DNA from 4 places in the Paenibacillus sp. FSL H7-0943 genome. Region 2 is predicted to be linked to each of the others. Evidence: predicted binding sites of a transcription regulator. Region 2 holds the regulator's gene; each other region holds the start of a gene.

Region 1 (7,849 bases), 3.1 Mb from region 2:
TCGTGTCAAACGACGAATAATCATTCCTGTACAGCATGTCGAGTGCCAATGAAAGGACTGTCTGCGAATCATCCGTCGGCAAGCGTGGAAACAGAAAGATAATCACCATCTGGATTGCAAAAGAAAACAGCAGTGTGGCTGGAATGACTATTTTCCAACTGTACTTATTAAGCTTCAGGCACATTTTATACAAAATAACGCTTAATGCCAGCACCACTGCGATCACTAGAATAAAAAGACCCAGCTGTTGTCTCTCCAAAATTGGCGTGTCCCCATATACGAAATAATTATATTTCGCCCTAATAAAAAAGGAGGATGCGATAAAAAGACCGATAAAGAATGCAAGTATGAGATACAATGTTTTTTGAATTCCTCTTATCATGGAAAACCTCCTTTGCGCAATCGAAAGCCCTTTACAATCCGCTGCCCCGATTCATAAAAAGCATTATAAACACCCAAACTGAAAATCCAATGAAAATCGGATGTTTGGGAATTCGCAAAGAAGAGATTTAGAAAGAGAGGTACGTCCTACAATTGGGAATCAAAAAATCGCAAATGTGATACGGAAGTTTCAAAATGGAGAGAGTTGCGGAGACAAAGAGAGGAAATGGAAAACTACTCCAATCCTAGGGAGTATTATGACAAGAGTCTTAATTCTCTTTCAAACGATTATGCTATACTGGTGGAGCAAATAGAATAGGCTTAAAGGGTCGGTCGGCTACCTCTCACCGAAGGGAGGGATGCCTTGTGACAGTGTTTGAAGCAATGATGCTTATGCTAACCTTTGGTTCGCTTATCGTAGCGCTGCTGTCCAATAAACGCAAATAGACCGCCCACTCACAAAGGCATGCGGTCTATCTGTCGTGTCCTATTTGCTGAAGCCTACCGCCCTTAAAAGCGGCTATTGCCTTGGGAGTCGTGTTACAGCACGGCTCTCTTTGCATTTTACGTCTTTTCTACCTTTAATATACCACAAATAATTTAATAACGTAATAATGTACGGTGTTACACTACATTTCCAATCTCCCAGAAAATCCATCCATCCTTGCGTACATCAGAACAATTTACTATCCATCTTTTTTAAAAACCGATTATTAGCGATTAAGCCTTTCACTCTCTTCGTTGTATTAGGCCCTTTCGGTGTGCTACCTCTTCTATTCAGCAAAATCCACCGTAGACATGCCCAAGCTTCAAAGATCTCAAGTTCTTCCTGATCCATATCATTTTCCAATAGATAAGCAGTTCTGAACACATCAGCATAACGCTCAGAGATATATATTTTCAGCAGAATAAGTGACCAGGCAAAATCATATCTAGAGTCTCCCAACTGGCCGTTCGTCCAATCGATTATGGTATATCGCTCTTTATCCTCCACTATATTTCCGATATGAAAATCCCCATGAATGATACAGTCTTGCTTCATTGGAGTTTGCTCAACCAGAGAAGTCAATACATTATAAATATCAGATTGTTCTTTAGCTTCAGGGAAAAAGTAGCCGATGAAATCGTATTTTGGCAGTTGTATATTTCCAATCTCTTCAACGCGAATTTTATGTATTTTTGCTAATAGGCTTGCGAGTTCCTTCATTTTCCTGGTATTCATTTTATGAATAGGGGTTCCGTCAAAACTTGTTAACAACACCTTATGTCCCTCCGGATTGATTCCCCAGCCCACTGGTTTAGAGACGGCTACTCCTCGTTCGGATAGAACATCCAATAAACGATATTGAAACTGGACATCCGGTCTGGATTCCTTATTCCATGTTTTCAGTACATAGCTCTCTTGATCAGAATTAATCCTCATGACCTCAGCTTCAAATCCTTGATCCATTGTATGCGCAGTTAAGCTGTCTTCCTGATTTAATAAGTCGTTTATGATTTCGTTGTGCTCTAGCCAATTTATGATAGATATAGGAGTTTTCAAAAATGGGTTCTTCCTTTCGGAGTCAGCTACAACAGATTAACGCAACTCAAAATTACAAATAACATAAAATAGATTGTTCTATCCAGTACATAAATACAGTATCCGGGCTTTCCTTTTCAAACTTTTTCATTTTTAAATACATATCCATTCCATCAGAAACATCATGCCATAAATCCGTAAATACAAAATCATATTTTTCCTTAGACATATGTTGTTCTGCATATTCGAAAGCATCTGCTTGGATAAGCCTGATCTTGTGAGCATTACTGAATTGTGGCAGTACATATTTATTAAATAAATCAATGACATCTTGATTTTTTTCAACAACCGTTATGCTTTCAACATTAACTTTTTCAGAAACCATATAAGCATAATAGCCAAGTCCAAGCCCAAATGTAAGAACATTCCCAAACGCTTTATGAACAGCTTCTTTCATTGTTTCTATTTCATTTGGTGTGATCGTCATCCAGATTCTTTCATTCTCCAAGACAGCCGGGAACATGAATTCAGTTTGAAAAAAACCAACCTGAGGAATTTGTCTTCCCTCTTCTGTCCGGATGATATCATTGCAAACAAAACCTTCAAAAGGTTTATATTTTTCATATTTTAATTCACTATTATTAATCTTTATAGTTGGTATCTTGATATTTTTATAATATGGATTGTCATAATATTCATTTGCATCAAGCTTATGAAGCATATTGCTAAAATATTGGTTGAACAATTCCTTATCATCAACATTATCAACCGTATCCATCCCAAAAGCAGCAGCCAGCATTAAACCAAAAGCGTATTCATAAGATACACCACAGTTTACGATTTCTTCAATTTCTTCTTTGTTAATAAAGTCGGGGGTATTATTCAAATAGCGGCTTAGTAAAGCAAACACTTTATAGTTATCTTCTTTTACTTTTTCTTTTATTACGTTATTAAATTCCATATTCTCACCTATTAATTAGAATTTGTTCCTATGTCTCATGTTAGTCTTTCCGGATTGACTAGTAGGCAATACTCTCATTTTACCATTTAAAAATCCAGAAGAACAAAAACCGCTTTACTAATCCGTGACAGTTACCACTTCTACAGTGAGAAAATCTCACGCCAAATCTTCTAGTTATATGGTTTATGGTCCATTTTCCGCCTAATCCGCTCAATATTTCGTTACCCTATGTTAGAATAGACGACTTGTATAATTTGTGAAAACTTTCACTAATAATCATGATTGATGGTATACTTAATAAGAAGATGAACTAAAGAGAATAACGATGGAAACTGTGGACGTAACCGTAGAAGATTTGAAGTTTGGAGAACAACAGCGACGCGCGCGCTTCTCCACTTCCAACTCCCTCTGATACTTCCTTTCTTTTTTGTCGGGTTCTTTTGGTACATCTTAATAGAGAAATATAAAAGTGGAGGGTTAACAATGAAAAAGAAAGCAGCTGGTGCTCTGAGTCTCGTCCTCTCTGTCATGCTCGTTACCGCAGGTTGCGGTAATGGAAACGACAAGGTGAACGAGAGCAAGAGTAATAACAACGAGAAAAAAGAAGTTGAAGCCGTCTCCGGGGCATCTGAAGCAAGCTACACACCATTCGATCAATTAAAAGATAAATATGATATCATCATTGTCGGTGCGGGTGGTGCGGGAATGTCCGCGGCGCTTGAGGCCAAAGAGAAAGGCATGAACCCTGTTATTTTGGAAAAAATGCCGGTTGCCGGCGGGAACACAACCAAATCCTCTTCGGGGATGAACGCTTCTGAAACGAAATTCCAAAAAGAACAAAACATTGAAGACAGCAATGATTTATTTTATGAAGAGTCATTAAAAGGTGGCCATGACACTAACGACAAAGAAATGCTTCGTTTCTTCGTTGATAATTCCGCGAGTGCGATCGATTGGCTGGATTCCATCGGAATCCGCTTGAACAATATCACCATTACAGGCGGCATGAACGAAAAACGTACACACCGTCCTGAAGATGGCTCTGCTGTGGGTCAATACCTTGTCAAAGGTTTAGTAAAAAACGTACAAGAGAAAGAAATCCCACTTTTCGTGAATGCTGATGTCAAAGAAATCACTGAAAAAGATGGCAAAGTAAATGGCGTCAAGGTCCTCTTTAACCAAACAGAGGAAAAAACAATTACGGCAGATGCTGTCGTTGTAACCACTGGCGGATTCGGTGCCAATATGGATTTGATCTCCGAAGTAAGACCTGACTTGGAAGGCTACGTTACTACTAACCAAATCGGCAGTACCGGGGACGGCATCAAGATGATTGAGAAACTCGGCGGCACAACCGTCGATATGGATCAAATCCAAGTTCACCCGACTGTGCAGCAAGAAAAATCCTACCTCATCGGCGAAGCTGTTCGTGGGGAAGGCGCTATCCTTGTTTCCAGTGAAGGTACACGGTTCACCAATGAATTGGATACCCGTGATAAAGTAACAGCTTCCATCAATACACTACCTGAAAAAGCAGCTACGCTGGTCTTTGATTCCGGTGTTAAATCCCGTGTGAAGGCTGTTGAACAATATGACAAAATGGGCTTCGTGATTCAGGCGGATTCCATCGAAGCTTTGGCCAAAGAAATCGGTGTTCCAGAGGATAAGCTGGCAACAACGCTTGATACTTGGAACAGCGCCGTTAAGAATAAAAAGGATGCCGAATTTGGCAGAACTACAGGAATGGACAATGACCTGTCCACTGGTCCTTTCTACGCTATTAAAATTGCTCCTGGGATTCACTACACCATGGGTGGCGTGAAGATCAATACGAACACAGAGGTTCTAAATAAAGATGGTGAAGCTATCCCTGGTCTGTTTGCGGCAGGCGAAGTTACAGGCGGCTTACACGGACAAAACCGGATTGGCGGCAACTCTGTTGCAGAAATCATTATTTTTGGTCGTCAAGCTGGGATCAAATCTGCTGAATTCATAAAAGCAAAATAAGTAGATAACAGATACTATAGGCCTCACAGCAAAAAGCTCAAGCATCGGCAAGTTAGCCGCTGGCTTGAGCTTTTTTAATGGGATTAATCGCCAATAGTTCGGATAATAGTATCAAACGGATCTAATTCCAGGGTTTGTTGTCCATATTCCGTATCGATCGTAGTTTTTTGAAGCTGGTCGCTATTGTTAATCACGACGAGTATTTTACTTTCTGGATAATAAGCACACTCTGTATATAAATTATCCGTAATATACTTTGTTTCCTTTAACTCATTGCCGGCAAAACGGATCACATTTAACAGCAATCTTGTATTTTCAAAGCTTAAGGTGAAAGAAGGCAGGTAGATCCCCGTTCCTTTACCAAAGGCATGGGTGGACAATGTTATCATCCCACTCTTTTCACACAATACCGCTGCTGAGCCATCCGTAAGATAGATGTTATTTTTAGGTGTTATGCTGGCTCCTTCAGGCACTAAACCTTGCTCATCTCTAGCCTCAAATGTCCATCTTCCATGAGCTACCTTGGAGCCTGTATCCTCATCCAGACCAAGCACATGTGCCATTCTGAAAAAGCTGTCATAACCATCAAGCGCCGAAGGCTGATTGATACCTATAAAAGTACCGCCCTCATAAACCCATTCTGTCAGTAAGTCCACGCACTTATGGTCACTCCAGTATTCTCCACCACTCCATGCTGAACCTGCCGAGCCGGCATTGATCACTACATCACACTCTTGTAATACTCCCTTACGGATATCTTCAAAATCAATGAACTGCACCTCAACCGGCAACCCGGACAAAGCCTCGTTGATATGAATCAGATCATGCATATACGTTTCATGGAAATGCCCGGACAAGGTCCACGATCTCAATTTGCCCCAAGCGTGCAAAATGGCTACCTTCGTCTTAATGTGATACGGTTTGCCTTTATGATGCAGCTCTTTAATTTCTCTGAATTCATCCGCGATCTTTTCGATATAATCACAAAAATCCGGATAAGGCTCTACAAGATGCAAATATCCGCCCAGTCCAATCCGATCTATAGGCTCTCTGAGCAAGGCGCGCCGGATATTAATCCAATACTTTTTGGCATCGAGCGTAGGGTTACCTCCCTCCATAAACGTAGGAAGCCCTCCCAATCCAACCGGAAATAAATAGGGATGCAGCCGAATCTCATGGGTATCTACTTTTACACCAGAGCAAAGCCTTGCCTCATACCCTGAGAACACACATTTAATCATCCCGTCAAAACCAAACTCCTCAAAACGGTCATTGTAAGGCTCCATGCCAACCCAACTATCATCATAGAAGACATACGCCAGCTTATCGTGCTTATGCACAATATCAATTAATTGCTTACCAAATTCGATGACAAAATCATTGATAAATGCCATATAGTCCAGCTTCCGCTGCTGCGCCGGGATATGACTGACCCGATATTTCCCACCATTCACAAAATCCTCGGCCGTGAGCGAATACCCATATTTCTTGGCAAACAGATCAAGCGCCCTTGAGCTTACCGTAAAATCATATGAACCCCAGTCCGAGAACAAATGGCGATTGCGCTCATCACTTCCCCAGATCCAGGCGAAATTATAAAAGAGGGAGGTGAACCGAACCACTGTTGTTTCCTTATGCTTATGACACCAATCTTCTATCCAATGGAGTAAATATTTTTGCGTTTCTACATAGATGGGATCAATCTGCATCAGATGCTCTTTTTCCCAGTGATTCGTGGTGTGATTGTACATGGAGATCTCTTCCCAAATCCGGTAGACCATGAAGCTGACTGTGTATTTATGCCAAGGCGTTATTCCAGTAATGACTACATTTCCCGATTCCCGCTCATAATTCCACAGTTCTCTTGGAACCTCTTCGCCCGTCGTTCGGTCAAAAACCTGCCAGTACTTAAACGCCTCTTTGGAATCATTCACTCGGAATTGTTCAGCAAAAAAATCCTCCATCAGATAGATGGATAAATAATCTTGTACCGCTACCTTCGGATTAGTTATTAAAAAGCTCTGCTGCAGCTTGTCTGAATTCTGGGACGCCCATTCGTTATGATCTCTGATGATGCAGATTGTAGAATAAATGCCGTATCCTGCGTTGATAATCTCATCGGACAACTGTGTGCCGTCACTGTCACGGATGACATCGGCACCCCAACGTTCAGCTAATTCCAGGGTCAATGCCTCATAACCGGATTCTCCCGGCAGTGTAAAGGCCCCCGTTGTTTGTTTGGACAACTTGGATCCCTCCTATTTAAGCATATCGGATAGAAAAGCTAATGCTAAGCCTTGCCCCCAGCCTTGAATCCAGTCTTTTGGAATATTGCGGTATCCTTCCCGGTCCTTCATAACCGCTGTTCCGCCAGAGACACCCAGTACCCGTCCATCTTCGCTGATATTGTTCAAAATACCTTTCAGGGCTTTTTGCACATATTTGGTATGCAGCGGATTGCCGTTATTGATCATAGCAGCCGCAATACCGCAAGACGCGGATACTTCTTCATAAGACTCCTCGTCATCGAGTACTGTCCGCCACAGGCCGTTCTCCGTTTGCACCAGCTTGAGTGCGGCCAGCTGATCGCGCAGCGAACACTCCACGTCCATACACTGCGGATACAGATACCATTCTTTCAAAAGCTTTTTAACTTGCGACATGGTGTATGCGCCCCAAGCATTCGCTCTGCCCCAGAATAGTCCAGACATGTGATCCTGCTTCACATTATTGTAGCCATGGTACCAAAACCCGCTGCTAGGATCTTGCAGGTATTTGATATGCCAATAATATTGATTCAAGGCATCTTGAATCATTTCCTGATCCTTTAATTTGCTTCCTACACGGAGCAGGAAAAATGCCGCCATAAACAGGGTATCCGCCCATGCCTGTTCTGGAAAATCATTAGAAATAGAGACGGTATGCTGCAACACATGATCTCCGAATCTAAGCGCATTGTTCTGCAGATAATCTACTTT
Region 2 (7,849 bases):
GCAGCAATGCTGAATCAAGCATTTCTTTACGGTTAGTGGCTGCTACCAGTAGAATGCGTGGTGTTTCGTTGTTATAGATCCCGTCCATCTCAGTCAACAGCTGATTCAAGGTCTGATCATATTCTCGCTGCTGTCCGCCCTCACGCTTACCGCCAATTACGTCAATTTCATCTATGAAAATAATAGCGCTTTGCTTGTTTTCCTTAAGGGCGCGGGTACGGGCATCCTTAAACAAATCGCGGATACGGCCGGCACCGACACCTACGTACATTTCTACAAACTCACTGCCTGATGCTGCCACAAATACAGAGTTCGTATAATGTGCTGCTGCTCTAGCCATAAGGGTCTTACCTGTTCCTGGAGGGCCTGTAAGCAGAATCCCTTTCAAAGGCCGAATCCCGAATTTGCTGATTTCCTCATGCCGGATCAAAAAATCCAACGCTTCACGAAGCTCCTGTTTTGCATTGTCTTGCCCGCCAATTTCTTCAAAAGTAAGCTTTGAAGGTCCATCCTTCTTGCGTTTCTTCCCGGCACCTGCATTTACCGCAAGTCCGCCTCTTAAATGAGCAATGATAAGTAAAGCCGTGAGCATCCCAGCAGCAATTACAATCGGGAATATATTAATGCCTAGAAAAGCCATAAAAATAAACAAGACAGGAACAAATCCGATTAGAATTTCTTTAAGGTATTTAGGCATTATTCCATACCCCCAATGTCGCAGGTTTTCGCGGCAAAATAATAAATTTGCTTTCTTTTCCATTACTCAAGCTTACATAGACATTATTGTCGTCAATTTCTGTTGAGGCTATCACATTTTTATATTGCGGATATTGCGCTTTGAGTCCATCAAGTTCTGTGGGTATAAGTGTATATTTACGGCTCTCCATGGCTTCAGCTACAGAGAACATCGCTTTATCCCAGTATTCATCCAGCAGTTCACTGGAGTTCTGTTCTACATCAAGTTTTAGTGTACGTCCATCAATCATCGATTTTCCTTCTTGGGAGACGTACTGAACCAGCTCACGTAATTTCGTGCCTGGCTGGAGATCAAGTTTCAAAGTGACCTCATTGCGGTTAATACTGATATGAGAATTATTGACGCCCTCATATTGAGATACAATCTTCTGAAGTGGTTCCTGCATTGCAAACTGACGATACAAAAAGAAGCCACCAAACAATAGAGTAGCCGACAGTAGAGACGTTATCAGCACAGGTACAAGACGTAATTTCAAGAAACGTCCTCCTCTCAAAGATGACAAAATATAAAGCTCATTATAATAATTTATAGCTACTTGAGAGCTCATCAGAGAGACTGAAGTCTCTTATTGCTGTTCTAATTACAAGTAGTAGTATATCACAGGTGTATATACTAATTTCAAAATAAATGTGAATATATTTAAAATTTAATTTTTTAAATATTTCCATCAATACCAAATAAATTCCTCACTTTCGACAAAATCGGCCTTGATTTTTAATCAATCGGCCTATTTTCGTATGTGAATTTAAGGGAATATTCGGTGATAACCACCCATTCAGTATATCACTTAGTATATCACTTTTGTACATCAAATAAATGTAAACAAGCGAACTTATAATAAGTTCGCTTGTTTACTATGCCACCCTTAATTTCCTTATGTTCAGCTTAACTTTTAGGTAAACTGTAACCTTCGCCCATTCGGGACCCATCCGAAAAGCGATAAAATTGATAATAATACCGACCGCTTTGTTTATAAAAAAGCTGCCAAGCATACTCTCCGTTATATACTCCCGGCAGCAAGCGTTCAATCGTTATGTCCGGAAGATCAGCTTTGATAATGCCGCGTATTTGGGCTTCCGAGGTTCCTTTACTTAGTTCCTCAGCAAACACTGCGTCGTCGCCTTCAGCAAATTTTCCATCTACCGTAAAGCGGACCCAGACCATAAGAGCAGTCCCGGCTTCATTTTTCCCTGTTAATACCCAGTACACTGCATTTTCATCCCAAACCGATTTTTGTGCTTTGGTTACCTCTGTTAGACCCGCTCTGGTTTTGGCAACATCCTTAGCGATATCACGCTCGTTCCATTGATCTTTCATAATATAGGCATAGAACTGGATAAGTCCAAACCCCAGGAGCAGAATCAGAACTGACCCCAGGAGGATCCATTTTTTCCTTTTCTTCAAGGTACAGCTCCCTTTCTAGTAATATATCTTTTTTGATTATATAACACACCTGCGTGTTTATCCAAAATTTCATAATTTTCTAGCTTTCTCAGCCTTAAAAATGCACAAAAGGCCGCAACTTTTGCTAAAAGCAAAAAGTCGCAGCCTATTAATTATTCGTTATTCTCCAGACTTAACGCTTCAATAAACCTTCGAAGACTTCTTGCGCTTTACGCCGGATAGCTTCCTCATCCAGGGTTAAGCATTGTCCATGCTTGATGACCTGTTTACCATTCACCCACACATGCTCAACATCCTTAGCGCTAGCAGAGTAAACTGCATGAGACAACAGATCTGTGTGTGGCAGCAAATGCGGCTGATCGATATCAATAGCAATGAAATCAGCTTTCATCCCTACAGCAAGTCTGCCTACATTATTTAAAAAGATGGACTGCGCGCCATATTCTGTAGCCATACGCAGAGCTTCTGGAGCAGGGACAGCCGTTGGATCACCGCTGACACCCTTATGAATGAGAGCTGCAAGCCGCATCTCTTCAAACATATCCAAGTTATTGTTGCTTGCCGCGCCATCCGTGCCAAGAGACACCTTCACACCAGCTTTTAGAAGATCAGTAACCCGAGCCACTCCGCTAGCCAGCTTCAAATTACTGCCCGGATTATGAGATACACCCACATTATGGCGAGCCAAGATCTCAATCTCTTCATCATTTAAATGAACACCATGTGCAACTATCGAGGGACGTGTGAACATTCCAAGCTTCTCTAAGTGAGCTACAGGACGCAACCCGTAATCCGCCACATTTTGTTCCACTTCACGTTTCGTTTCGGACATATGCGTATGCATCGGTAAATCCAGATCATGCGCTGCCTGCACGAACTTAACCAGGAAGTCAGGAGGGCAAGTATAAGGGGCGTGTGGCGAGATCATAGTAGTAATTCTACCGTCAGCCTTTCCATGCCAGTTACGGGCAAAAGAAATCGCTTCCGCAAGCTTGTGATTCTGTACATCCTCTGGACATAACCCGATCACACCACGCATCAATACGGAACGGATACCTGATAACTCAGCTACCTCGGCTACTCGGTCCATATGATCATACATATCGAGGAAGGTCGTAGTTCCACCCTTCAGCATTTCCAATACAGATAAGGAGGTTCCCCAGTATACATCATCACCGGTGAACTTTTCCTCCATTGGCCACATCTTCTCCTGAAGCCACACTTGTAGCGCTAAATCATCTCCATATCCACGCAGCAAAGACATCGCCGCATGACCGTGTGTGTTTACAAGTCCAGGCATGAACAGCAGACGGCTGCCATCAACCACTTGCACTCCAGCTTCCATCTGAGGCTCTTCTTTTCCTATGTAAGTGATTAAATCATCTTCAATAGTCATATATCCACTCAGAACCGGCTCATCCGTTCCCGGAGTCAGAAAATACCCGCCCTTAATTATCGTTTTATTGTTGTTCATGTTCACTTTCTTCCTTTCCATCCCGCAAGTAATAAGCAAGACTTTGCAGATCAGTTGTAAAATCAGCTGCATGCACCCGGATATTCGGTGGTGTCTTCAGAATCACAGGGGCAAAGTTCAAAATCGCTTCAATCCCAGAAGAAATGAGGATATCTGCTACATTTTGAGCTTCTGAATCAGGTACGGTAATAATGGCAATGCGAATACCTTGCTCACGAATTGTGCTGCCTAGTTCATCCATCGGTTGCACAGTAAGGGAGTTGATCTTACGTCCAACCTTAGGAGCGTACGAATCAAATATAGCCGTGATTTTCATAGTATCTTTGAGATATGCATTGTAATTAGACAAGGCATGTCCGAGATTACCTGCTCCAACTAAAGCTACATTAAGCTGTTGATCCAGCTTCAGGATATGACGGATTTTCTCAATAAGATACGTTACATCATAGCCGATACCTTTTCTGCCGAAGTCACCAAAATATGCTAAATCCTTACGAATCTGTGCGGGATTAAGATCAAGCTTTTGTCCAAGTTCCTGAGAGGAAACTGTTAATATTTCGCGATTCTGGAGATCATTCAAAAAACGCAAGTACACAGGCAGTCTGCGAACAACGGCTTCTGATATTTTATCCGATTTCATATTTTTCCTCCTAAAAATAGTAATGTTCTTGTGAAAATCCATATTCAAACGTCTACCTCTCCTTATTAAGGACGGTACTGTAACACACCGCCCTTAAGGATAAGGAGGAGCTAAACTGAAGACGAGCGTTTTAAGAAGCGCCACCATCCTCTAGCCATTCCGCTATGCGGGGGACCATTTGATCAGTAAGCATATGCTCCATTTTGGGACCAGGCAATGAATAAAGGAAATACTTCCCGTAATGAGATTCAATAACCCTTGTATCATAAACAATAACTATTCCGCGATCCTGCGCCGTGCGAACCAGTCTTCCGAATCCCTGCTTAAAACGAATAACCGCTTGAGGAACAGATAATTTCATGAACGGATTCTTCTTCTGGGCCTGCAATAACTCCGACTTCGCTTCCGCCAACGGGTGATTCGGTGGTTGAAACGGAAGTCTCACGATGGCCAGGCAAGTCAGTGCTTCACCTGGAATATCTACACCTTCCCAGAAGCTGCTCGTCCCCAGCAATACGGATGCTGCACTGTCCTGAAAGCGCCGGATCAGCTTGCTCCGGCTGCCACCTTCCACGCCTTGACCAAGCACCGTAATCTCTTGTGAGGCCAAAGCCTCTTTAAGCGGATCATATACCTGACGCAGCATTTTATAAGAAGTAAACAGAACCAGCATCCGCCCACGTGTTGTTTTAGCAGCTTCCGATAATGACTGTACGAGTGTATCGACAAATCGAGCATCGCCCACACTCCCCTTCACACTAGGAAAATCACGCGGTATAACTAGCAGTGCCTGCTCGCGATACTTAAAGGGAGATGGAAGGAGTGAGGTCATTAGACGTCCCTCTTCTACAGCTTCGTTAAGTCCGAGATTATCAATCATAAATTGAAAAGATTTATCTACAGATAGCGTCGCCGAGGTAAGCACGATGCTTTTTTTCTTATCGAAGAACAACTCTTTAAGCTGGCTGCTAACATCCACAGGGACGGCATACAGCTGTAGTGATTTGCTGCGGTAATTTCCATTTGCCTCCAGCCAATATACTACATTATCGTCATTCAGCCCCATAAAGAATCTTACTTGCTCACGTATGGAAGCCAAATCTTTAAATAAACCGCTAATATCAGTAACAAGGCTGTCTGCTGAGGATTGGCTTTCCTGGTCACGCATCTCGTTAAGCATTTTATCACCCTTACGGATGATGTCGCTTAACGTCAGATTCATAGTGTTCTCTAGCGCAACCAATTCATCCCAATCCTTCGGCTTACGGGCGGGAAGCAACCGCATAACCAGTTGTCCCGCTTCTCCTGCCCCTGCATCACTGCGTTCCGGCAATAGGCTGAACAGCTTGTCGCTGAGTGCATCCCAGGTTTCTTTGACAGTAAGCAGATCCGGGTAGATCCGATCGATGACTCCGCTCCATTCTGAAGCCTCTTCACTGCCTGACGACTGTAATATCTGACGCAGAGCAGGAAGCTGTCCGTTTCGGCTATCTTTATACAGTCGCGATAACGTGTGTGCCACAGTGAAATGCTTCATATGCATGCCAAGATGTTTACCAGCCACATCTTCTAAATGATGTGCTTCATCAATGACAAGATGCTCGTAAGCCGGAAGCAGCTGGTGCCCAGCCTTAACATCTGCGAATAGCTTGGAGTGGTTCGTAATAACCACGTCAGCAATCCCAGCTTCATGCTTGGCCCTATGATAATAACATTTGCGGAACCAAGGACAAGAACGGCCCAGACAGGAATCGGTATCGCTTGCCACCGTCTCCCAGAAGTCACCGCCCCGGCCGCTTAAATTCAGCTCTTCATCATCCCCTGATTCACTTTGAGTGAGCCATACAATCATCTGAGCTGCAGTAAGCGCATCTTCCCTTGGGCTTATAAAGTCCTTTTTATTAATTTTATGCTCAAACTTACGCAGACACAAATAATGCCCTCTTCCCTTAAAAATAGCAGCTTTAAACGGAAAAGGAACTACCTGCGTTAACAAAGGGATATCCCGCTCGCGCAATTGGTCCTGCAGATTAATGGTATGAGTGCTGACCATGACTTTTTCATTGGTGCGAACGCTTTGATATATGGCAGGCAACAAATAACCGAGCGATTTACCGGTTCCTGTGCCCGCTTCGATCAGTAGGTGTTTGTCTTCGGCAAGTGCCGTCATCACCTCATTGATCATAATATCCTGAGCTTCCCGGCTTTCATACTGCGGTAATGTGTCTTTAAGTCGTTTGGTTACTTCGTCCATATAATCAGTAAAAGATAAATTCGCTAGCGGATTCTCAGCATGCTCATCTCTAGGTGGCGCTAACTCCGTCCAATCTCCTACTGCAAGCGCTAATTGACGATAGAAAGTCAGATCACCTTCGGGCTGTAGCGTCTCCGCTTCCCGCTCTCGCAGAAGACCATCAAAGTACCAGCCCAGATCACTATCCTCTTCGGTAAACAGCTCACAGAGTCTCTGGATCGTAAGCAGCGGCAGCTCGTAGAGCTCCTCAAGACATTTCAACAGCACTAAAGCAGTCGCAAGTGCATCACTATCTGCCTGATGCGGACGATCATGTGTCACTCCAAAATGAGCACTGACAGAGCCTAGTTGATAAGATGTGAGCGAAGGAAAGCAAATTTTCAGAAAATCAATCGTATCCAAAATCCGCCCTTGAAATGGCAAATAACCACAACGATCTAAAGCATTTTGTAAAAAATGGAAGTCGAAAGCGACATTATGCCCTACAAGCACAACATCATCCAAGAGCGGAACAAGCTCCATCATCATCTCATCCAGCTCAGGCGCATCCTTAACATCATCTTCGGTAATCCCCGTCAGACCTGTTATAAAAGGAGGAATCGGCGTTCCGGGCTTGACATAGGAACCATATACCCGGGAGATGGACCGGTCTTCTTCTATAATTGCAAGGCCAACCTGGATAATTTCACCCACGGATTGGGTTCCTGTTGTTTCAAAATCAAGCACGGCAAATTTCATTATAATTCTATTCCCTTTCAATTGAGACTCTTAATCAGCATAACAGAAGTTGCGAAAAAAGGCGATGCACACCACTGGTTCAGGGGATGCATCGCTTGAATGGAAATTTCCAAAACAGTTATTCTTTTACAAAAGGGAAACCAGCTGATTTCCAAAATGCAGCTTCCCTCCACGACGGCGGCATACCTCTAAGTTAACGTTTGGTTCCGGAAGCGCAGGGTCATGCTGCAAAGCAAGATCAAACAATTCCTGCGCTTCATTGAAACGTTCCTGTGAGGCTCGTATGCAGCCTAAAGCATTATAAACCATGGCTTTCAGCTTGGTTTCCCGTATCAAGCCCAGCATATGGTTCAGATGACTCCAAGCGGCCTCACCGTCACCTTCCTGCAGATAAGAGATGGCTAAATATAATCGAGCAGCCAAGCTATCCGGGTATTGCGCAATAACTTCTTTAAACTGATCAATACACTTTCCATACATCAGCAGCTTATAATACCCCTGACCTCTTACAAAGGAATCCATACATAGCTCTGGTGCTTCCTGTTCCGGCACTTCCTCTTCGACCACTGCTGTAAAATCAGC
Region 3 (7,849 bases), 2.5 Mb from region 2:
TCAAGCACTACAAGACGGTTCGCATTTCTTAGCGTGGATAATCGATGGGCAATCGCGAATGTCGTTCTGCCTTTTACCAGTCGCGAGATCGCTTCTTGAATTTGCCGCTCGGTCACTGTATCTACAGAAGCTGTTGCTTCATCTAGGATTAGAATTCGCGGATCGTGAATTATTGCTCGGGCAATAGACACTCGCTGCTTCTCTCCACCGGACAATTTATGGCCACGTTCCCCAACTCTTGTATCATAGCCATCTGGCAATTGAACGATAAAATCATGGGCGTTGGCAATTTTTGCAGCCCGCATGATTTCTAATTCCGTAGCGTCCGGTTTAGAATAGGCAATATTCTCAGCAATCGTTCCGTCGAATAGAAACGTCTCCTGCAGCACTACACCGATCTGACTACGCAGATCTGACTGGCTGATATTTCGGATGTCCACACCATCGATGGTAATGGTTCCCTCATCTGTGTCATAGAAGCGACAGATCATATTAATGAACGTCGACTTACCGGCACCTGAATGTCCGACCAGACCAATCATCTCGCCCGCACCCACTTTTAAATCCACGTTCTTGAGCACAGGATGATGTTTTTCGTATCCATAAGTAACCCGCTTAAACTCAACCTCACCGTTTACGCGGCCGATGGCTGCTGGATTCACAGTATCAGGCACATCTGACGGTGTATCCATAATTTCAAAGACCCGATCTGCTGCTGAAATCGCATGGCTGGCCCAGTTGATCATTTGGCTCACCCACTGCAAAGGTCCGAGAAGCATCCCAAGGTAGGTCACCAAAGCGATTAGCGTACCGATGGATAATTGGCCCTGTAGCACCGTTTTCCCGCCATAAAACCAAATTAATAACGTACCCACACCAGCAACCAACGCAAAAGCAGGAAACATCCCCTGCCATAAGCCTTCGATCCGAATATTATGCCGAACCAGCTCCTTATTGGCGACTGTATAACGTGACATCTCTGTTGTTTCCTGACCGAATGCTTTGACTACACGAATTCCCTGCAAAGAATCGCCAACCAAAGCGTTTAATCTAAAAATAGATCTCCACTGCTGGTACCAACGTCTGCCAATCATCGGCCATAACACGGTCGACAGCACCACCATAAGCGGCATAGGCAGCATAGCAAGCAGCGTTAGCTTCCAATCCATACTGAACATAATAGTGAAAATAGCGATTACCCGCAGCGATTCACCCGAGACCCAGATTACACCGTCAGTCATAAATTGCCGCATCGCCTCTGAATCATTATTCACCCGTCCAATAAATTGCGAAGATTGTCTTCGGTCGAAAAAAGATAAAGATAATTTCATCAAGGAATGATACACATCATGACGAAGATCACCCATGATTTTGGAACCAATCCATACCCCTATAAGTCCACGTAGCGTCTGCATTAAAGTAATTACTAAGGATGTGGCTGCTAGCCCGATCACAATCCATAGAAGCGTTGAGCCCATATCCTTTTCTGTCAACACATTATCAACGATCATCTTCGTCAAAAATGGTGGAACAAGCTCTACCAATGTAGTAAAAATCAACATAATCGCCGCGGCGATCATTTGGATCTTATAAGGCTTAGCGTAGCTCAGCATCCGAAATAGAACCTTGCCGTTACTCTTGCACACCGGACAAGCTTGCGAATCCTCCGGCAGTGGATTGCGGCATTTTGGACAATTCCTTGGAAACTCTTTTTCAGAAGCGGTTGGCCGTTCCTCGCCTTTAGCTACAGCGCCAATTAATTTAGAAGCAAAACCAAATATAGAGGTAAGTGATGCTGTATAACGTATAAGTATAATAGGCCCCTCTTGGGCATCCACAAGCAACGATCCGCCGCCTACCCCGCCTACTACCCGGGCATCAGTAATATTCGAGACTAGAAGCTTTGAGACCAGTTTCCCGTCCGTCCCCCAAACGGAAACCTCCTTCTCAGTCAATACAAGCCACTGCTCACCGAATTGCCCATCTTTCATTAAATCAGATACAGAGTGAAATAAAGGTTGTTCTGTAAGCTGTATTTCTATAGACTTGGGAAGTTTATCAATAGATGTCATACATTTCTCCCCTTTCTTTACCCACCTATTTACTCACATATATTTACAGTGGTAAAGATGAAAAAATGATTATAATTGTTTTGTATGGTTACTTGAACAAATAAAAAGACACCTCTAAAGGTGTCTTTTTGTATTACTTCCTATGGTTGGCTATACGCTTATTTCAAAGCTTTCCATACCCAGTTCTCTACTTCTGGCAAATCAATACCCTCTTCACGAATGAATTGGTGATGTTTCTTAACGATAGCATCCATTTCATCTGCGATCGCTTTATAGTCGTTAGCATTAGGTAAGCTCAGAACAGCTTCCTTCGCCAAGTCAAAGCGGTCCATTTGATTCAATACGCGCATATCGAATGGTGTTGTGATATCGCCATTCTCGCGGTATCCGTGTACGTGCAGGTTATGGTTATGGCGATCAAAGAACAAGTCTTTAATCAGACCTTCATATCCGTGGAAAGCAAAGATAACTGGTTTATCTTTTGTGAAAAATTGATCAAACTCTTCGTCAGATAAGCCACGCGGATCTAATTTTTGACTTCTCAGTTTCAACAAGTCTACCACATTGATATATCTAATCTTAAGGTTCGGCAGTTTTTCATGCAGGATAGAGATGGCAGCCAAGCTTTCGATAGTTGGTTCTGTACCTGCAGAAGCAAAGACAACATCAGGCTCTCCACCTTGATCGGTGCTTGCCCAGTCAATAATCTTCAGTCCTTTATCCACCAGCTCTTGTGCTTCATCCGCACTGAACCATTGTGGACGAGGATGTTTGGAAGAAACAATCAAGTTAATTTTTTGACGGTCATTTAAGACGGTGTCAAAGACAGCCAGCAAGGAGTTGGCATCAGCCGGCAAATACTCACGGATAAATTCTGGTTTTTTATCAGCCAAGTGACCTAGCAAACCTGGATCTTGGTGAGTGTAACCATTGTGGTCTTGTTGGAATACAGTTGAAGTTGCTACCACATTCAATGATGGAATATCCGCACGCCAGCTTTGATCTGTTGCTTTACGCAGCCATTTGAAATGTTGAGTAATCATCGAATCCACGACACGCAAGAAAGCTTCATAGCTTGCAAAGAAACCATGGCGACCTGTCAATACGTAACCTTCAAGCAAACCTTCTGCCTGATGTTCAGACAATTGGGAATCGATAACACGGCCATAAGAAGCTAGGAATTCATCATTCGGCTCAATCACTTGATCCAACCATTGACGTTTCGTCACTTCAAAGACAGGTCCCAGACGATTGGACATTGTTTCATCCGGTCCGAAAATTCTGAAATTGCGGTTCTCTTCGTTCAGAGAGATAACATCTTTCATGTATTTACCCAGAACGGCCATATCTTGTGCTATTACTTCACCTGGTTTGGAATTATCAAGTGCGAACTTACGGAAATTCGGTAAGTTTAGATCTTTAATTTGGTTGCCAGCATTAGTAACTGGGTTCATTCCCATACGTCTGTCGCCAGTTGGCAGAATCTCAGCAAGTTCAGCGTTCAGACGACCATTGTCATCAAATAATTCTTCTGGTCTATAGCTGTTCATCCACTCCAATAACGCTGGAGCATGCTTCATATTCTTTTGATCCACTGGAATCGGCACCTGATGGGCACGGAAAGAGTTCTCATTCGGAACACCATCCCATTGCTTTGGACCCGTCCAGCCCTTAGGAGAACGGAAGACCAACATTGGCCAAACCGGACGCGTAAGGTCATTGTTGTCACGTGCATTCTTTTGAATCGCTTCAATTCTTTCAACGATGGTATCAAGCACCTTAGCCATTTCCGGATGCATTAGATCAGGATTTTCGCCTTCAACGAAGAACGGTTCCCAACCCATACCTTTAAAGTATGCAGTAATTTCTTCTTTGGATTGACGAGACAGAATCGTTGGGTTACTGATTTTGAAACCATTTAAGTGCAAGATCGGCAGAACTGCACCATCAGTAACTGGATTGATGAACCGGTTGGAGAACCATGAAGCCGCTAATGGGCCAGTTTCAGCCTCTCCATCACCAATAACAACAGCGGAGATCAAATCTGGATTATCCAGAATTGCACCTACACCATGGGATAGAGAATAACCTAATTCGCCACCTTCGTGGATCGATCCAGGTGTTTCAGGGGCAGCATGGGAAGCAACTCCACCTGGGAAAGAGAATTGTTTGAACAATTTCTTCAGGCCTGGGATATCTTGTGTGATTTCCGGATAAATTTCAGTATAGCTACCATCGAGATAGGAGTTCGAAACCATGACCTGACCGCCATGACCAGGGCCCTCGATATAGAACATATTCAAATCATATTTAGTAATGACCCGATTCAAATGGGCATAAATAAAGTTCTGGCCAGGAATAGTTCCCCAGTGTCCAATGGGCTTAATCTTTACGTCTGCTTCTTTCAGCGGTTCTCTTAACAACGGATTATCTTTCAAATACAGTTGACCTACAGAGATGTAGTTAGTTGCGCGCCAGTATGCATCAAGCTTCTCTAAATAAGTTTTTGATGAGTAATCAACATCCATGGATAATACCATTTCTTCCACTCCCCAAAATTTTTTCTGTGTCTACATTGCCGTAATTTCTTCCACAAGTACATCATACCGCCGCGAAAAATTAATTCAACCTTTTCAACAAATGATACGGTCCAATTTTGTGAAAATATGAACATAGTATGAAAAACGGTGTCAATTGTCAGTAAAAATAAGTCAATATTAATATATATGTAAAAATATGGGCTGGAGTTTGCGGGGGATATTTACTACTTGTCCTTCATCTATTTTGCGCAAAATAAAAAAAATAAGACCGAGAAAAATTCCCCAGTCTTACTTTTAATGAACGGACACAAAGGTATTAAATTTTAAGTATTTATAGTGGAAGCGCATATGGGAGAATTCAAATGGCGTGCCATTATCTAAAAAGAAAATCCCTTCCATAATGCTTACTGGCTCATTTGCCTGCAAATGCAGCAGCTCTTGATCCGTAGCCTCAGAGGGTTCTGCGGATATCGATAAAAAGGATTTGGTTACCGCCAGATTTCGTGAATCCTCCAAATAATTAAAGATAGATCCTTCAATAATGGTCTGATTTAAATTCTGTACAATTTTGATTGGGATATAACCTGTTTCAATCATAAAGGGTTCATCATCAAAAAGACGTAAGCGAATGATTTTGTAAACAAAATCATGAGGGCCTAAAAACAGATCCCGCTGTAGTTCTTCCGTTGGTGGAATGACCTCAAATTTCAAAACTTTAATCTTTGGCTTCTTCCCATTCATTTGAAAATTGTCGGTGACACCTAAATTAGAGCCTTCGTAGTTAAAAATAGATTCATTTTTTATGTATAAAGGATTTATAAATGTCCCTGAGCCACGCTTTTTAAAAATAATGCCGGCATTTGCCATTTTAGTCAGAGCACTTTTAATAGAACTACGACTCACTTGATAAGTTTCACTAAGCGTTCGTTCATCCGGTAATTTCATATCGGGAAACTGCCCAGCAAAAATTTTCATTTTTAAGTCATCAATAATTTGTTTGTAGACAAACTGTGTCATGAAGTACTCCTTTTCAGGTCGATACAAGTTTTATTTCAATCTTTACTATAACATAATAACCAGACGTTTATAATCTATCCGGCCAGCTTATTTACGTCGGCGATTAGTCATGCGATTGTACATCACTAAACCCGCAATGACCATGCCCAGCGTCCCCATACTACTTGCTGATTCAGCCTGCATACCAAACAAAATACATAGGTTAGTGACCAAGCTTTTTGTAAGTACAGCAACAATAATTAACATCAACGGGCGCCAAATGTTGTATCTTCTCATCCAGGCAACACTCCTAATCCAATTTTCTCAAACTATTGATCGATTTCATCTATTATATCACAAGATAGTAACCGCATTCATTTCCTATAACCGTAAAGGAATCGAAGCACACCTGCATTTTTTACTTCCCTCTATCTTTTTCTGTATTCTAGCCTAGCGAACGTGACGTCTATGTGTCATATTCGCTTTCAATTCCTCAGCTCCTCCTATCCGTCAATTACGCCTTTATTCGACTTTTGGTCTGGACTTATCCTTTTTCACGGATTATAATAACGAATGCACACCAAAAGACGAACATTAAGGCGGAAATCATGAGAAATTATATGCAAATATTCCTAGGCACTTCATTTTCTAGCCTATCCCCAAAAGAAATTCAAATTTTAAAGGATCATCTCTTCTGTATCAATTCGGATGGGATGATAGAAATGATCGTTGCACCGGAGCACGCCGACTATCAACCCTTGCTTGATGCTTATCAAGGTCAGGACAATTTTCATGTATTAGCCGAAGGCCAGTATTTTTTGCCCGGCTTTATCGATCTGCATGTCCACGCGCCACAATGGGCTCAATCTGGAACTGCATTAGATATCCCGCTCTATGATTGGCTAAATACTTATACCTTCCCACTGGAGTCTAAATTCTCAGATCTGACTTTTGCAAAAAAAGTCTACGATGACGTGGTTGGCACTTTGCTCGCAAACGGAACAACTACAGCACTTTATTTTGCAACGGTGCATAAAGAGGCCAGTCTATTATTGGCTAAAATATGTGCGGAAAAAGGGCAACGTGGACTCGTTGGAAAAGTGGTTATGGACGATCCACAGGGAAATCCTGAGAATTATCGTGACTCCGACACCCACACCGCACTAGTGGATACGGAAGAATTTATACTAGCTGTACAAGAACTCGCTAAATCTACTAAACAAGGCGTTTATCCAGTAGTGACACCAAGGTTCATTCCAAGCTGCACTAATGAGGCTTTACAAGGCTTGGGAGAACTTGCCGCTAAATATGATACGTATGTGCAATCGCACTGCAGTGAAAGTGATTGGGCGCACGGTTATGTGCAAGAACGATTCCAAAAGAACGATGCTTTTGCCTTGCATGATTTTGGTCTGCTCAGTGATAAATCTGTCATGGCTCATTGTAATTTTTTAGATGAAGATGATGTGAATTTGTTTGCAGAGACAGGAACAGCTATTGCGCATTGTCCGATATCCAACGCGTATTTTGCCAATAGTGTCATTCCGATCGCTGACTTCCATGCCAAAGGCGTTGAGATTGGTTTAGGCTCTGATATTTCCGGAGGTTTTTCACCTAGTCTCTTCGATAACATTAGACAAGCCGTAATGTCTTCAAGAATGCTGGAGGATGGTGTGAATCCCTCACTTTCTGCACAAAACCGCGGAGTACCGGGATCACGAATTACGATCCATGAATCCTTTTATCTTGCTACCGCTGGCGGCGGAGAAAGCTTAAGCTTACCTATCGGCCGGTTACTAGAAGGTTATGCATGGGATGTTCAAATAATCGATACGAAAGTACCCTCGGCGAAATTGCCCGTCTTTGATGAGAGTGAAGATTTGCAAGATATTTTTCAAAAGATAATGTACCTGGCTAGACCTGAAAATATCCGTGAAGTCTGGGTACAGGGTGAAAAAGTTCATTCGCGTTAAAGATTAATTAAACTAGAAAACTTAAGGTGGGCATCGGAGTGAAAACACAAGTAAACGTACAAGAGCAAGCACATTTGGAATCACAGCTACTAACTGTCCTACCCGATGAAAAAGTTTCATTTAGTAAATCCGTCATTCTCGGCTTTCAACATGTATTGGCTATGGATGTCTATGTAGTGCCATTCCTTATTGCGATGTTAATCGGCTTACAGCCCAATCAGTCCAGCGCGTTAATCCAATCCACCTTTATTGCCGCAGGACTTGCAAC
Region 4 (7,849 bases), 1.9 Mb from region 2:
CAGGAACAAAGAACCGATCCCCATATAAAGATAAATACGAGTATGCCCCATTAGCTTCCACGTGGATTGTTTCTCTGGTTCATTCTTCTGATGCCCCATTACCTCATGCGCAGGTTCTCCACCGATTTTCTTCAGATATATAAAAAAGAAACCCGCAAATACCGCCGAAGTTACACCATTCATTACAAAGCTTAGCATATAGGAAATATCGGCCAAAAACCCGCTTAATGCCGTCCCCAGTGCTACACCAATATTATTGGCGACATAAATAACATTAAACAGCTCACCACGCTGCTTCGTGAAACGAAAGCCGATAAATGCCTGAATGGCAGGTAATGATAAGGAATTAAATAATCCTACCAGTCCCATTGCTACCATAAATAACGTCCAGTTGTTACTAGCTGCCGGCAAGGTGAACAGTGCCAAAGCATTCATGGCGAGCGCTCCGACAATCAGCCGGTTAACGCCTACCTTATGATAGAGTGAGCCCCCGAGTAGTTGACCCACGATCCCACCAACCGATTGAATAAGAATCACCAGTCCAGCATCTGACATGCTGCGTCCAAGCTCATCAAATACATACATCGTAACGAGCGGCCACATCAGCGCACTACCTGTTGCGTTAATTAGGCTGGCAATTAGAAATATTTTCACTTCTTTTGGATATGCCTGTAAAAACTTCATAAGTAGTGTACATCCCCTGTTATATATGTGTCATTAATTCATCCAGTATCATCCCAAAACAGGGCTATGAGCAAGCATACACATTGACGTTTTATCGTGATAAAGTACGCATGAAATCTAGAGGATAAGACGCACATATCGCATGAAATATCCCGTCTTCCTTGGGGTTCACGTCCGCAGTCCTCCCTAGTTCTAATATCTATTCTTATTTTAAAGCCGTGGCTGTCGTCCGTAAAGCAAACTAAACAAGAAGAAACTGATTCGCTTTTAGAAAGACGGGGTAATAGAGCCTAGAAACACTCCCCCTTCAAAATTCGCCGTGATCCGATTTCGTTCCCCCGAGCGCGGATATATCACGGCGGATTTTTTTGTGTCTACATAACAAAAAGCACCCCTAAAACATTAACGCCACCAATAAGGCAGACCTTGAATGTTCTATGGAGTGCTCTATAAGACGAGCTTAAGCGTGTTTTTTGACACTGCTGCCGGACATGCTATCTACGGATTGAATAGCCGTAGGTGCTTTACGCAAGTATGCCATCCAATAGGCAGCTGCGACAAATATTGCCCCACCCGTTAGATTTCCGAGCCAGACGGGAACAAAGTTAGTGAAGTATTGCCCCCATGAATAGTAACCTTCAAAAATAGCTGCTGGAATTAGGAACATGTTAGCTACAACGTGCTGGAATCCGATCGCAACAAAGGCCATCGTCGGGAACCAAATACCAAGGATTTTGCCGCTGAAGTTATCTGCTCCATAAGAGAGCCATACGGCCAGCGCAACGAGCCAGTTACAGCCGATACCCGAAACAAATGCCGGAAAGAATTCTGCATCGATTTTATGACCAGCCATATCCACCAATTTTTCTAAATACACACCCTCTGAAGTTAAACCCACCACATGACCGAAGAAATAAGCTACAAATAATGCCCCTGCCAGATTACTAATCGTAATGAGCAAAAGATTCTTCACAACTTCCCAGAAAGAAATCTTCTTAGCCATAAAAGCGAGCGGCACGGCCATCATATTCCCTGTCAGCAGTTCTCCACCTGCAAGGAGTACCATGATCAGCCCAACGGGGAAAACTGCGGCTCCGATAAAGTTAGCAATGGAACCCCATTCCTGTGGTGCGCCAGCAATGACGCGAATATCTAATAAAAACCCGAGCGCAATAAACGCTCCTCCCAAAAAGCCCAGAATAAGTACGGTACTTAGCGGATTATGAGCTTTTTTTATGCCGTTCTCTACAGTTACTTCGGCAATTTGCTGCGGTTTGCTATAAGCCATGGTTCCTATCCCCTTCATCTATTTACTTCAAATTTGTTCCTTTATGACCATTGTAGCGTGTCGTAAAACACATTAACGTGATAATTATCACTTTGAGAAAACTAAGTGAAAGTTTTCACTGACATGTCAAATTTACTGCGACCTGTGCACAAATAGAAGTTTGTGTATGACCGGCTAAGCCAGCATATCTTGTTTCGTTGGATTACATTTGAGCGTACGCAGCAGCTATCGGACACAGTTGTCCTTATATGCAGCAAGATCTCACTGTAGCTATACCTCACTGTAGTCATACCTCACTATCGTCATACTTCACTATCGGCATTCTATCGGACTCGGATGACTCTAATCGTAGCTTTTGAGCATATTTGGCCCACACCCGGACATCGGACTCAGATAACCTTATTCGTAGCTTTTGAGCACATTTGGCTCGCTATCGGACCCCATAGTCGCTATTAGCACCAAAAACACACTAGTTGTACCTCATTCTATGTAATAGCTGCACTGGAGTCCGAAATCACACTCAAACGGCGATTATTTGCTATATAGCGGCTTCTGAGTCCGAAAAATTCTGCAGAGGGCGATGATTCAGCACGATCGGACTCAGTTGACCCTATTCGTAGCTTTTGAGCACATTTGGCTCGCTATAGGCCCCCATAGTCGCTATTGGCACGAAAAACACACTAGTTGTAACTCATTCTATGTATTAGCTGCATTGGAGCCCGAAACCACGCTCAAACGGCGATTATTTGCTAATTAGCAGCTTCTGAGTCCGAAAGCTTCTGCGGGGGGCGATGACTCAGCACGATCGGACACAGTTGACCCTAGTCGTAACTTTCGAGCACATTTGGCTTGCTATCGGACCCCATGGTCGCTATTAGCACGAAAAACACACTAGTTGTAACTCATTCTATGTAATAGCTGCATTGGAGTCCGAAACCACGCTCAAAAGGTGATTAATTGCTATATAGCGGCTTATGAGTCCGATAAATTCTGCGGAGGGCGGTGACTCAGCACGATCGGACTCAGTTGACCTTATATGTAGCTTTTGAGCACATTTGGCTCGCTATAGGACCCCATAGTCGCTATTGGCACGAAAAACACACTAGTTGTACCTCATTCTATGTAATAGCTGCATTGGAGTCCGAAACCACGCTCAAACGGCGATTATTTGCTAATTAGCGGCTTCTGAGTCCGAAAGCTTCTGCGGAGGGCGATGACTCAGCACGATCGGACTCAGATGACCTTATACAGAGCTCCTGAGTCAGAAAGCTTCTGCAGGGGGCGATGACTCGGCACGATCGGACTCAGTTGACCCTATTCGTAGCTTTTGAGCACATTTGGCTCGCTACCATCACCGAAGCCATTGGATTGCATCTACCCAAGCAGCTAATCATTCTGCACCTAACAAAAAAAGCAGCAATCCTCCCGTTACAGGAGAATCGCTGCTTTTCTAGCTTTATAAGGTTGTCTTTTCCGTCGATAAATCACTCAGAAACAATCGTTTCTTTTTAAACCGTTACAGCCTCTTTGCTTGGTACTGTTGTCGGCAGCGCTTGAAGACCTACTGTATTCAGGAAGTTCCAAGGTTTGTTGTAATGCGGTTGGAAGAAGAAATCGATAAAGGCTAGTTGGTCGATTGTCATATGATTTTGAATACATACAGACACTGTGTTGATCGATTGCGTCAGATCCATCTTGGACATAATTTGAGCCCCGAGAATACGGCGTGTGGCGCGATCAAACACTACTTTTAACTGAACCTGCTCAAAGGTGGGCATAAATTCTGGACGGTAGTTATCAATAATCATGGCGGTTTCTACGTCCATTCCTTCAGCCTTAGCTCCTTCTTCAGTAAGCCCTGTTGCAGCGATATTGTCTTCATAAATCTTAATGCCCGAAGTTCCTTGTGTACCCATATAAGGAATGGTCTCTGTTACCAAGTTGCGCGCAACTAAGGTTCCCATCCGTACGGCATTGGTTGCCAGTGGGATATAGGCGTGTTTGCCTGTAGGGTTGTAATGAATCGCACAGCTGTCGCCAGCGGCATATACATCCGGGCAGCTAGTCTGCATATAGTTATTGACTACAATGGCACCATTAGGCAGCATATCGACTTGACCTTTTAAGAGTTCAGTATTAGGACGGAAACCAATGCAGAGAATGACCAGATCTGTCTCATGCTCACCTTTGCTTGTAATAACCTTTGTTACCTTACCGTCTTTGCCTGCAAAAGAGCTGACCTTCTCATTCAGTGCCAATTTAATCCCATGATCCTGAAAAGATTGTTCGATCGGTGCAGTAAATTCTTGGTCCAGATATTTACTCAGAATGCGATCTTCACCATCAATTAGCGTAACTTGCTTGCCATTCATTTGAAAAGCTTCCACCAGTTCAACGCCGATATATCCAGCGCCGACGACGGTGATTTTATTCGCTTGTTTAGCTTTTTCTATAATAGTGTTGGAATGATCATAGTTCTTGGAAAGTAAAATCCCCTCGAGTTCAAATCCTTCAAGCTTCGGCACAATCGGCCATGAACCTGTAGTCATAATCAGCTTATCGTAGGTGTCAGCGAACTCGTGGCCTGTCTCCAGATTGCGTACACGCAATGTTTTGGACTTCGTATCCACTGCAGTTACTTCATGACGCATATTGGTCTTTACGCCAAGCTCTGCAAGCTTTTCTGGTGAAGAATAGAATAGCCCCTCTGGGTCTTTAACCACTCCACCTACATACAAGGCAATTCCACAGGATAAGAAGGAAATATTATCATTACGCTCATATACAGTAATCTCGGCATCCGGGTAAAGCTGGGCAGTATTTACAATTGCGGCGGTTCCGGCATGGGTACATCCAATGACAGCTACTTTCATTATTTCTTCCTCCTTCAAATGGACAATCGGGTTATATATTTGACTTGCATGACCGATCAATGATGGAATCTGATCAACAATGGGCTAGTTGTGATTTATTTCACTTTATAAACTGATTATATTGTGATATTTATCACATTACAAGTCTTTTTTACCTATATCCTCATATTGTTCACAATTTTAAGTTTTTTTCCGCCACTGCTGCCGAATGCGACTCCGTTAGCTTTGCCACGTGGGAGGTACATTATGATCCGCATTTGCAGGAATCCAAAGGAAGCATAAAAAAAGGCTTCCCCTCTAATACCAACAAGGAGAAGCCTTTGATTAAAAAACTTTTACACCAAACCGTGAATCTCTCCGTCCTCATCCATCCATAGTCCCTCAGCGGCTGGCTTAGCTGGCAGACCTGGCATCGTAACGATATTGCCTGTAATAACTACCGCAAAACCTGCACCAAGCGAAAGGGTAATATCTCGGACACCAATCGTAAAGCCTTCCGGTGCTCCGAGGAGTCTAGGCTGGTCGGAGAAGGAATAAGGCGTCTTCGCCAAACATACTTGAAGATCATTTAGCCCAAGCCGCTCGATAACCGCCAGACTCCGCTTAGCCGCCGGAGAAAAGTTCACTTCTGCCCCGCGGTAGATCTCACGGACAATTTTGTTGATTTTGGATGAAATGTCGAGATCCTTCTCATACAGAGGAGCAAACTGGCTCGGGCCACTATTGTCCAAGAGCTTGTTCAGTTCAGAAGCCAGCTCCTGTCCACCTGCACTACCTTCCGCCCATACTTTTGAGATCGCAGCCGGCACGTTTAAATTGCGGCAGGCCTCCAGTACATCATTAATCTCGCCCTCACTGTCCCCTTCAAAATGATTTATGGCAACTAAAACAGGGACTCCAAATTTACCGAGATTCTCTACATGACGTTCTAAGTTCACCAATCCCGCGCGCAGCGCCGTCCGATTCTCGGTTAGAAGCTCGCCTTTAGGCACACCACCGTTATATTTTAAGGACTTAACAGTTACGACAAGAACAGCAGCAGAAGGGGTTAACCCAGCCTGTTGGCATTTGATATCCATGAATTTCTCTGCACCAAGATCCGCTCCGAAGCCTGCTTCGGTGACTACAACATCTCCCAGCTTAAGGGCATAACGAGTGCCAATAACACTGCTGCAGCCATGAGCGATATTCGCAAACGGCCCCCCGTGTACAATAACAGGCGTACCTTCCAGAGTCTGTACCAAGTTTGGCTTAACTGCTTCCTTAAGCAGCGCTGTCATCGCTTCAACGGCCCCGATTTGCTCGGCTGTTACCGGTTGTCCCTCTTGGTCATAACCAATCAGAATACGGTTTAAACGCTTCTTGAGATCAATAAGGTTATCGCATAAGCATAACACAGCCATAATCTCAGAAGCCGTTGTAATCTGAAAGCCACTTTCCCGTACCGCTCCATTTCCGTCCCCGAGCCCAGTCACAATACTGCGCAGGCTGCGGTCGTTCATATCCATGACACGTTTCCAAACGATACGCTGCGGATCCAGTCCCAGCTCATTGCCTTGGAAGATATGATTGTCAATCATTGCGGACAATAAATTATGCGCAGAAGTTACCGCATGAATGTCACCGGTAAAGTGCAAATTAATCTCATCAGCCGGAACAATCTGCGACTTCCCGCCGCCTGTTGCACCGCCCTTCATCCCTAAGCAAGGCCCAAGCGAAGGCTCACGTAAAGCAGCCACGGTCTTCACACCTGCTGCATTCATTGCCTGCGCCAACCCGATGGTTGTTAAGGTCTTACCCTCGCCAGCAGGGGTCGGATTCACCGCAGTGACCAGAACCAGCTTGCCATCTGGCTTGTTTTTCATATCCTCCCATAAGGAAGGTGAGAGTTTGCTTTTATATTTGCCGTATAGTTCCAGATGCTGCTCGTCGATTCCTGCTTGTGCTGCTACCTCTGTAATTAACTTCATGCTTGTATAAAACCCTCCTGCCGTTATTATCCTGCTGTACTCCGCTTTTTTATGCATGTTCGCTCAGTTGCTATATTCTCTTCAAAGGATACATCGTCTTTTTAAAGCGTCAAGTATAATTTATCACAATAAAAATTCAAGGCAATCTCCATTAATCCTTTAAAAAAAGAAAATCCCCGCGAGCATCGGTCGAAACCGAGTCGAAGGGATACTTGGAAGATCACTCTGCAACTGACCCCATAATGGATCTACAGTAGTGACTCAATATGTTGTTTCATCGTTTCCGGCGATTCTTTGGGCTCCACACGAGCCACTACATTGCCGCTGCGATCAATTAGAAATTTCGTGAAATTCCAGCTAATGTCGCTGCTGTCCCCAGCACCAGGCTGCTGCTCCTTCAAATAATTGAAAAGCGGGCTGGCATCCGGTCCATTAACATCAACTTTGACGAATACCGGAAAGGTAACTCCATAATTAATCTGACAGAATTCCTCAGCCTCTTCACTCGTACCTGGCTCCTGGCCCGCAAACTGGTTGCAGGGGAATCCTAATACTACAAGTCCTTGATCGCTATACTGTTCGTATAGTTTCTGAAGATCTCCATACTGTGGCGTAAGTCCGCACTTACTAGCCGTATTAGCAATCAGCAGCACCTTACCTTCATACTCCGCAAACGGCACTTCTTTACCCGAAGGTGTAACGCCGGCAAAATTGTAGATCGACATCTTTATTCCCCTTCTTTCCTTTTACTTAGACTACACTACGTATCTTACCCGAACTGTAAGGGAATGCAACTTCTGAACTTTTTTTATTGCCATAGAAAAAAGCAGCCCTACAAATTTCATAGGACTGCCCTCTGCGTCTGTGTTATTTCGATACCGGAATTGCGTCATAATATTCTTCCAACGTAATATCCTTCTCATTGATATAGGCAGCAATGTCCTTACCTACATAACGGATATGCCAAGGCTCGTACTTATATCCGGTAATGTCTTGCTTACCTTCAGGATATCTGATGATAAAACCATATTCCC

What was found. Region 2 encodes Rex, which represses fermentation and respiration genes when NADH is low (regulators of the CRP and FNR family bind a similar motif). Its sites were predicted from a motif close to TTGTGAAATATTTCACAA; they were not measured.
Region 1: a site for Rex is predicted at 3,119-3,136, ahead of NSQ55_RS03810 (flavocytochrome c). Genes of this name have one in related genera too.
Region 3: a site for Rex is predicted at 4,729-4,746, ahead of NSQ55_RS01135 (phosphoketolase family protein). Genes of this name have one in related genera too.
Region 4: a site for Rex is predicted at 2,076-2,093, ahead of NSQ55_RS28585 (formate/nitrite transporter family protein). Genes of this name have one in related genera too.

What each region holds. Positions count from the first base shown of each region.
Region 1 covers NZ_CP150148.1:862,274-870,122, reverse strand. The annotation lists gene NSQ55_RS03825 (glycosyltransferase family 39 protein) at 1-382, opposite strand, end outside; gene NSQ55_RS03820 (aminoglycoside phosphotransferase family protein) at 1,055-1,924, opposite strand; gene NSQ55_RS03815 (hypothetical protein) at 1,977-2,864, opposite strand; gene NSQ55_RS03810 (flavocytochrome c) at 3,348-4,871, shown strand; gene gnpA (1,3-beta-galactosyl-N-acetylhexosamine phosphorylase) at 4,955-7,117, opposite strand; gene NSQ55_RS03800 (glycoside hydrolase family 88 protein) at 7,130-7,849, opposite strand, start outside.
Region 2 covers NZ_CP150148.1:4,635,208-4,643,056, forward strand. The annotation lists gene NSQ55_RS20285 (AAA family ATPase) at 1-697, opposite strand, end outside; gene NSQ55_RS20290 (hypothetical protein) at 690-1,232, opposite strand; gene NSQ55_RS20295 (DUF5590 domain-containing protein) at 1,643-2,161, opposite strand; gene NSQ55_RS20300 (amidohydrolase) at 2,334-3,635, opposite strand; gene NSQ55_RS20305 (redox-sensing transcriptional repressor Rex) at 3,622-4,275, opposite strand; gene dinG (ATP-dependent DNA helicase DinG) at 4,406-7,267, opposite strand; gene NSQ55_RS20315 (hypothetical protein) at 7,394-7,849, opposite strand, start outside.
Region 3 covers NZ_CP150148.1:234,002-241,850, reverse strand. The annotation lists gene NSQ55_RS01140 (ABC transporter ATP-binding protein) at 1-2,072, opposite strand, end outside; gene NSQ55_RS01135 (phosphoketolase family protein) at 2,231-4,612, opposite strand; gene NSQ55_RS01130 (GntR family transcriptional regulator) at 4,907-5,629, opposite strand; gene NSQ55_RS01125 (hypothetical protein) at 5,717-5,905, opposite strand; gene guaD (guanine deaminase) at 6,217-7,581, shown strand; gene NSQ55_RS01115 (solute carrier family 23 protein) at 7,620-7,849, shown strand, end outside.
Region 4 covers NZ_CP150148.1:6,520,022-6,527,870, forward strand. The annotation lists gene NSQ55_RS28580 (MFS transporter) at 1-684, opposite strand, end outside; gene NSQ55_RS28585 (formate/nitrite transporter family protein) at 1,145-1,972, opposite strand; gene NSQ55_RS28590 (FAD-dependent oxidoreductase) at 3,481-4,845, opposite strand; gene NSQ55_RS28595 (formate--tetrahydrofolate ligase) at 5,181-6,815, opposite strand; gene NSQ55_RS28600 (glutathione peroxidase) at 7,064-7,540, opposite strand; gene NSQ55_RS28605 (M15 family metallopeptidase) at 7,683-7,849, opposite strand, start outside.